Regions from separate parts of the Burkholderia sp. THE68 genome, predicted to be linked through region 1. Evidence: riboswitches for the same ligand, from Rfam matches in the RefSeq annotation. Region 1 holds a riboswitch; the other holds the start of a gene.

Evidence for each region. Region 1 has a riboswitch for glycine ahead of gcvT (glycine cleavage system aminomethyltransferase GcvT). Riboswitches for the same ligand answer to the same signal wherever they lie in the genome.
Region 2: another riboswitch for glycine. It lies ahead of BTHE68_RS26510 (D-amino acid dehydrogenase); the one in region 1 lies ahead of gcvT (glycine cleavage system aminomethyltransferase GcvT).

What each region holds. Positions count from the first base shown of each region.
Region 1 covers NZ_AP022315.1:2,691,329-2,694,734, forward strand. The annotation lists gene gcvP (aminomethyl-transferring glycine dehydrogenase) at 1-120, opposite strand, end outside; gene gcvH (glycine cleavage system protein GcvH) at 175-555, opposite strand; gene gcvT (glycine cleavage system aminomethyltransferase GcvT) at 618-1,742, opposite strand; glycine riboswitch at 1,860-1,997, opposite strand; glycine riboswitch at 2,008-2,109, opposite strand; gene BTHE68_RS12815 (hypothetical protein) at 2,215-2,607, opposite strand; gene BTHE68_RS12820 (hypothetical protein) at 2,604-3,406, opposite strand, start outside.
Region 2 covers NZ_AP022318.1:114,539-117,944, forward strand. The annotation lists gene BTHE68_RS26505 (RidA family protein) at 37-390, shown strand; gene BTHE68_RS26510 (D-amino acid dehydrogenase) at 430-1,707, opposite strand; glycine riboswitch at 1,773-1,877, opposite strand; glycine riboswitch at 1,888-1,961, opposite strand; gene BTHE68_RS26515 (cation:proton antiporter) at 2,083-3,336, shown strand.

The sequences.
Region 1 (3,406 bases):
GGCGCGCTGGTCCGCGTCATCGGGGCCGATGTGCCGCTCGGCGAATGCGTCGTGGCATTCGAGCGCGGCGAGTGACAGGGAGGTGCGGTTCATCAGGCGATCCGGGTGTTCGAGCTTCATGTGAATTCCTGCGATGCGGCTCGTTGCCCGAGCCGCCATCGTCATTGAGATGGGTTATTCGCCGATCGACTTGCCGTAGCCTTCGGCGTCGAGCAGCTTGTCGAGACCGGCGTCGCCGGCCGGCTTGATCTTGAAGAGCCAGCTTTCGTACGGCGCGCCGTTCACCTGGTCGGGCGTCGCGCTGAGCGAGTCGTTGGCGGCGACGATCTCGCCCGAGACCGGCGCGTAAATGTCGGATGCGGCCTTCACCGATTCGATCACGGCGATGGCATCGCCCGCCGCGACGGTCTTGCCCACCGCGGGCAGTTCGACGAACACGATGTCACCGAGCGCTTCCTGCGCGTGATCGGTGATGCCGATGGTCAGCGTGCCATCGGATTCGGTGCGGACCCATTCGTGCGATTCGGTGTATTTCAGATCGGCCGGGATGCTCATTGAATGCTCCTTGCGTGGTTCTTTCGTGAGGTTCTTGATCGGAGAAAACGAGCGCGACGGCGTCAGGAGAGGTCGACCAAAACCTTGCCGTTGCGCACGAACGGAAGTTTTACCACGCGCGCGGGCAGTTGCTTGTCGCGGATGACGACCTGCACCGTGTCCCCGGCGGCAACGGCCGTCGGCACGCGCGCGAACGCGATCGACTCCTGCATCGACGGCGAAAAGGTGCCGCTCGTGATTTCGCCGTCGCCGTGTTGCGTGACGACTTTCTGATGTGCGCGCAGCACGCCGCCCGCCTTGCCGTTTTCCTTGATCAGCACGAGCCCGACGAAGTTCGCCTTCGAACCGTGCGCCTCCAGCGCGCTGCGGCCGACGAAATCGCGCTCCGTTTTCAGATCGACGGTCCACGCAAGCCCGGCGTCGAGCGGTGAAACCTTCTCGTCCATGTCCTGGCCGTACAGATTCATGCCGGCTTCGAGACGCAGCGTGTCGCGCGCGCCGAGACCGGCCGGCTTCACGCCGGCGGCGGCAAGCGCGTTCCACAGCGCTTCGACATGCGTCGCCGGGGCGACGATCTCGAAACCGTCCTCGCCGGTGTAGCCGGTGCGCGCGAGCATCAGCTCGCCGTATTGCGTCGATGGAAACACGACGGCGTTGAACGGCTTGATGTCCTGAGTTTGAGCGCGCGTATCCGGCAGCACTTGCCAGGCCTTTTCGCGCGCATTCGGGCCTTGCACGGCGATGATCGCGAGATCGCGGCGCGGCGTGATGGAAAGATTGAATTCGCCTTCGGCGTTCAGCTGCCCGAACCAGGCGATGTCCTTCTCCGCCGTCCCCGCATTCACGACGACGCGAAAGCGCGTTTCGGAGAAGTAGTAGACGATCAGGTCGTCGATCACGCCGCCGTTGCCGTCGAGCAGACACGAATAGAGCGCCTTGCCGGGCGTCGTGAGTTTGTCGACGTTATTGGCGATCGCGTACCTGAAGAAATCGCGGACGGCTTCGCCCTCGAAATCGACGACGCGCATGTGCGACACGTCGAACATGCCGGCGTCGGTGCGTACGGCGCGATGCTCGTCGATCTGCGAACCGTAGTTGACGGGCATGTCCCAGCCGCCGAAATCGACCATGCGCGCATTGAGCGCGAGGTGTGCAGCGTGCAGGGGCGTGTGTTGAAGAGAAGTCATCGGGGCCTCGGTTCGCCAGACAAAAAAGGCCACGCAGCGCACATTTCGCTTTGCAGATGGACCTTTCGTGCTGCCGGAAGCAGCGCGCAAGGCTCATGCCGCTGAGCGATTGCGATGCGTGACCCCTCTGTCCTCGGTACCTGAGAGATTGCGCGAACCGTGCACGGTCGTGCCGCGGTTCATCGCGCGCCCCTTCGGTGGGCAGCCTGCTCATCGTTTTCGATGAAACCGCTGCCGCTCTCCAGAGTGCGAGGAACTTCGTTCCTCGACGCCGTCGGTCCTTTTGCCTGAGAGTTTGCGGGTGTGCCCCTTCGGCGGCGCGGTTCTCGATGCATACGAAAACCACGCGCTCTCCCGACGCGTGCGGCAGAATTTACGCGACCGAATTGGGGTTGTCAAACGGATTCGGGCGGGTCCGATGGACGGGGGGCCGCTGGTGGCGGCTGGCTCCTGACTGACCCGGGCTAAGCGGTCAAGATGTAGCCGTTTCCGTGCGCTCCAGATGCGCGTCGAGCAAGTCCGCCATGGGCAAGAAAAGTTGACATGTCGCAACAAAATCAGATGCGTCAGGCTGCTCGAACGCGATGGCCAGTCGATAATCGGCTTGCGTTCTTACTTTCTTCAATTCACGCAGCATGTACGCGAGTTCGCCGCCTTTCTTTCCGGCATCGACTAGCCGCCTCTCAAGCTGCACATGAACACCGGCCTTGTCTCGACACGACGGTAAATGGCGGTCCGCAATTTCCAGCGCCCGATGGTAAGCAGCGTAATACGCACGCGACGCGCCCGCTCTCCATTCACACTCACTCTTCCCTTCTGATAGTTTCTGCGCCAGGCTTAACAGGTCGCTCACGTCGATACTCACGCAAGGCTCTCCGCAAAGGTATTCGCTGGCCTGTATGAGGTGAGCGGACGGCACGAGAAGGTAATCAACTCAGGGTAAGCGTCGTCAAATTTCTCGACGAGGGCTTCTGCAATCGCGAAGCTCAATTCGGCACATCGGCGAGCAGGTGCTTGCGCATAGAGTTCATACCTCATGGTGTCGTCTTCAGGATACAGGATGGGCATGACTTGCCTGATTGCGCATCCTTTCGAGCGGACAGCCAAAACCGCCGACTCCAGCAACGCCACGCGTAGATCGGCGTCGACTCCGGCGGTTTGGAACAGGTCCACTGCGTTATCTATATCTCGCAGAAATTCGTCTTCTCCCAGAATCGAATCATGCTCATCGAGCGCGTGCCGGACGCCTCGTGAGTGCATGATCTGCGCGGCTGCTTCGAGATGCAGGGCTGCGCACAACACTCGAGCGGCATGGATGGCGAACCTCGGATTTCCAGAGGACACCGCTGCGAGCCGATCTGCATAAGATGCCGCCCGTCGGGCATCACCCATGTTCCCGAAGAGCGACGAAACATTGCCCAAGATCATAGTTTCGTGATTCGCCAACGCACAGGCCGCCTCCGCGCATCTGATGCATTCGTCTCGTTCGCCTTGCAGGAATGCGGTGAAAGCAAGAAGAAGCCAGCACATCTCTGGTCGTTCCGCGCGCTTCTCTAAAAGCGCGCGGGTGTCTCGCTCGATCCGCTTCACGAGCAAATCATTGTTCTGCGCTGTGACCACGAGCTCGATCAATTGATCTAGCCAATCCAGCGACGCGGGTTTCG
Region 2 (3,406 bases), on a different replicon from region 1:
TTCCCTAGCGCATTTTTTTAACTCGGAGAACTACACATGAACGATATCGTTCGCATCGACACCAATCAACGCATGAGCCGCGTCGTAAAAGCGGCGGGCCTCGTATTCATCGGCGGCCAGACATCGGCCGATCCCACGCCGGACGTGAAGCTGCAAACCGCTAAAGTGCTCGAAAAGATCGACGGCTTTCTCGACAAGGCCGGCATCGACAAGACGCGTCTCGTCTCCGCGCAAGTATGGCTCGCGGACATCGGCCGCGATTTCGCCGGCATGAACGAAGTATGGGACGCGTGGGTACCCGAAGGCTGCGCGCCCACACGCGCGACGGTGCAGGCGCAACTCGCGTCGCCGGATCTGCTCGTCGAAATCGCGGTCGTGGCGCTCGGCTGAGGCGAAACGCGCCTCTTGCACGGAGCGCCACGCGAGGGCTTATAGCAGCGCTTCGCTGCGCTCGATGCCGCCCGGCGCCGCTTCACGCACCGGCTGGCGAGGCAAGCGCTGCAACACCGCTTCCGCGACGAGTTCGGCCGTCGCCGCCGAAAGCGTCCAGCCAAGATGCCCGTGCCCCGTGTTGTAGAACACGCCGGGACGCTTGCCCTGCCCGACCTTCGGCAGCATGCTCGGCAACATCGGGCGCAGGCCGCTCCACGGAATCACGCGCGCCGTCGACACGTCGGGGAAATAACGCCGCGTCCATTCGACCAGCGGCGCGATGCGATCCGCGCGGATATCGCGGTTGAAACCGTTCAGCTCCGCCGTTCCCGCCACACGAAAACGGTCCGCGCCGAGCCGGCTCGTGACGATCTTCGCGCGGTCATCGAGCAGGCTGACCCACGGCGCATGATCGCGGCTGCGGGCGTCGTCGAGGCAGACGGTGATCGAATAGCCCTTGACCGGATAGACGTTGAGATGATCGCCCGCCATCGCGGCAAACGCCCGGCTGCCGACGCCCGCGCAGACCACGATGCCGTCGAAGCCGAGCGGCTGCGACTCGCCCGCATGTTCGACGGTCAGCGTGAGACGCCCCGCCTGCTCATCGATCGATGTCACCGATGTGTCGTAACGGAACTCGACGCCATGTCGCGCGCAGGCATCCGCGAGTCCGCGCGTGAACTTGTGGATGTCGCCCGTCGAATCCGATGGCGTGAAGAAGCCGCCATGAAACGCACCGCGCAGAGTCGGCTCGATCGATTCGATCTCTTGGGGCGTGACGGCGTACCGGTCGAGACCCGCGCCCTTCAGAATCTCGTTGACCTTCGCGGCGGCGTCGAACTCCTTGCGCGTCGCGTAGAAATGCAGGATGCCGCGCCGTTCGAGATCGAAGTCGATGTTCTCGTCCCGCGCGATGCGAAAGAGATGCTCGCGCGCCGCGATCGCGAGGCGCACGGTCTCAGCCGTATTGACGCGGTAGTTCGGTATATGCCGCAGAAACTCGCCCATCCAGCTGTACTTGTGCCAACTGGGGCGCGGGTTCATCAGAAGGGGCGCGTCGCGCGTGAACATCCATTTCAGCCCCTTCAGCACGGTGGCGCGGCTGTTCCACACTTCGGCGTTGCTCGCGGAAAGCTGGCCGCCGTTGGCGAACGACGTTTCCATCGCCGCGTAGCGATGGCGTTCGAGAACGGTGACGCGAAAACCGCGCTGCGCGAGGGCGTAAGCGGTCGTGACGCCGGTGATCCCGGCGCCGATGATGGCGATTCGTGACATGACATGGTCCAGATTTATTGAGCATCGCCGGCCTTGGCTACATACCGCAGCCGGCACCGATGCCCCATCTGTCCATGTACCTGAGAGTTTCGCCCGCGAGCAGTCGACGTTTGCGCCGATAGCCGGGGGCTCCCCTTCGGTGGGCGCGTGAAAGCGCCGCTCTCCAGATGTTCCGGCGCGCACGGTCCTTTTGCCTGAGAGTTTCCGGGGCGGTTGCTCCGTCGGCGTCGTCGCGGGGGACGAGCTCTTCCGTGGCGCGTTGTCGAACCCCTCGACAATACCGATACGAAACGCGCGTGGCAAGCCCCTTCGACGTTGACAGACCGCCGGGCTCGCCGTCAGACTGCCGTCGTCCGTTCTTTCACCGCACCAACGATGCCGACTTCCCAACTGTCCGTCTACTTCTTCGCCCAGGCCGCTGTCATTGTGTTCGCGAGCCAGTTGGTCGGCCGGCTCGCGCAACGCGTCGGCCAGCCGCAAGTGGTCGGCGAGATGATCGCGGGCGTGCTGCTCGGGCCCTCGCTCTTCGGGCTGCTGCTGCCGCACTGGCAACAGGCGCTCTTCCCCAAGGCGACGATGGGCATGCTCTACGTCGCCGCGCAGCTCGGCGTCGGGCTCTATATGTTTCTGGTCGGCACGGAATTTCGCGCGGATCACTTCCGCGCACGCGCGAGGAGCGCGATGAGCGTTTCGCTCGCCGGCATCCTCGCGCCGTTCGTGCTCGCGTTCGCGCTGACGCCGTGGCTGCTCACGATCACCGGCCTCTTCGCGGAAAAGGTGCGGCTCTACGAGGCGTCGCTGTTTTTAGGCGCGGCGATCGCGATCACCGCGTTTCCGATGCTCGCGCGCATCATTCACGAGCGCGGACTCGCCGGCACCTCGCTCGGCACGCTCGCGCTGACCGCAGGCGCCTTCGACGACGCCGCCGCATGGTGCATCCTCGCGATCGTGCTGGCGAGCTTCGGCGGCTCGTGGACGGGCGCGTATATGGCGATCGGCGGCGGCGCGGCCTTTGCGCTGTTCATGATCTTCGTCGGCGGCAAGCTGCTGCGCAGGCTCGCCGCCGGACTCGATCCCGACGCGCCGCTGCCCACGAGTGTGCTCGCCGCCGTGATGGTGCTGTTCTCGCTGTGCGCGTTCGCGATGGACTCGATCGGCATTCACGCGGTGTTCGGCGGCTTTCTGCTCGGCGTCGCGCTGCCGCGCGGCCCGCTGACCGAGAAGCTGCGCGACATGCTGCAGCCTTTCGTCGTCGTGTTCCTATTGCCGATGTTCTTCACCTACTCCGGTCTCAACACGCGGCTCGACATGCTCATGGACCCGGCCATCATGGTGGCCGCCGTCGCCATTCTGTTCGCATCGTTCGGCGGCAAGGGCATCGCGTGCTGGGCGGCCGCGCGCATGAACGGCGAACCGCCCGGCGACGCAATGGCGATCGGCGCGCTGATGAACGCGCGTGGGCTTATGGAGCTGATCATCATCAATATCGGGCTGGCGGCGGGCGTGATATTGCCCGGGCTGTTTTCGATACTCGTGCTGATGGCCGTGCTCAGCACGCTGATGGCGTCGCCGCTGTTCAACTGGATCGTGCGCCGTCAGGCGGCATTGCGGGAGGTCGTGGCGCGATAGTTTTATCTGGATACCGAAGCATTATCGACGCGCCACAGGGGCGTCGCTCCGCGACGCCCCCTCATGCAAA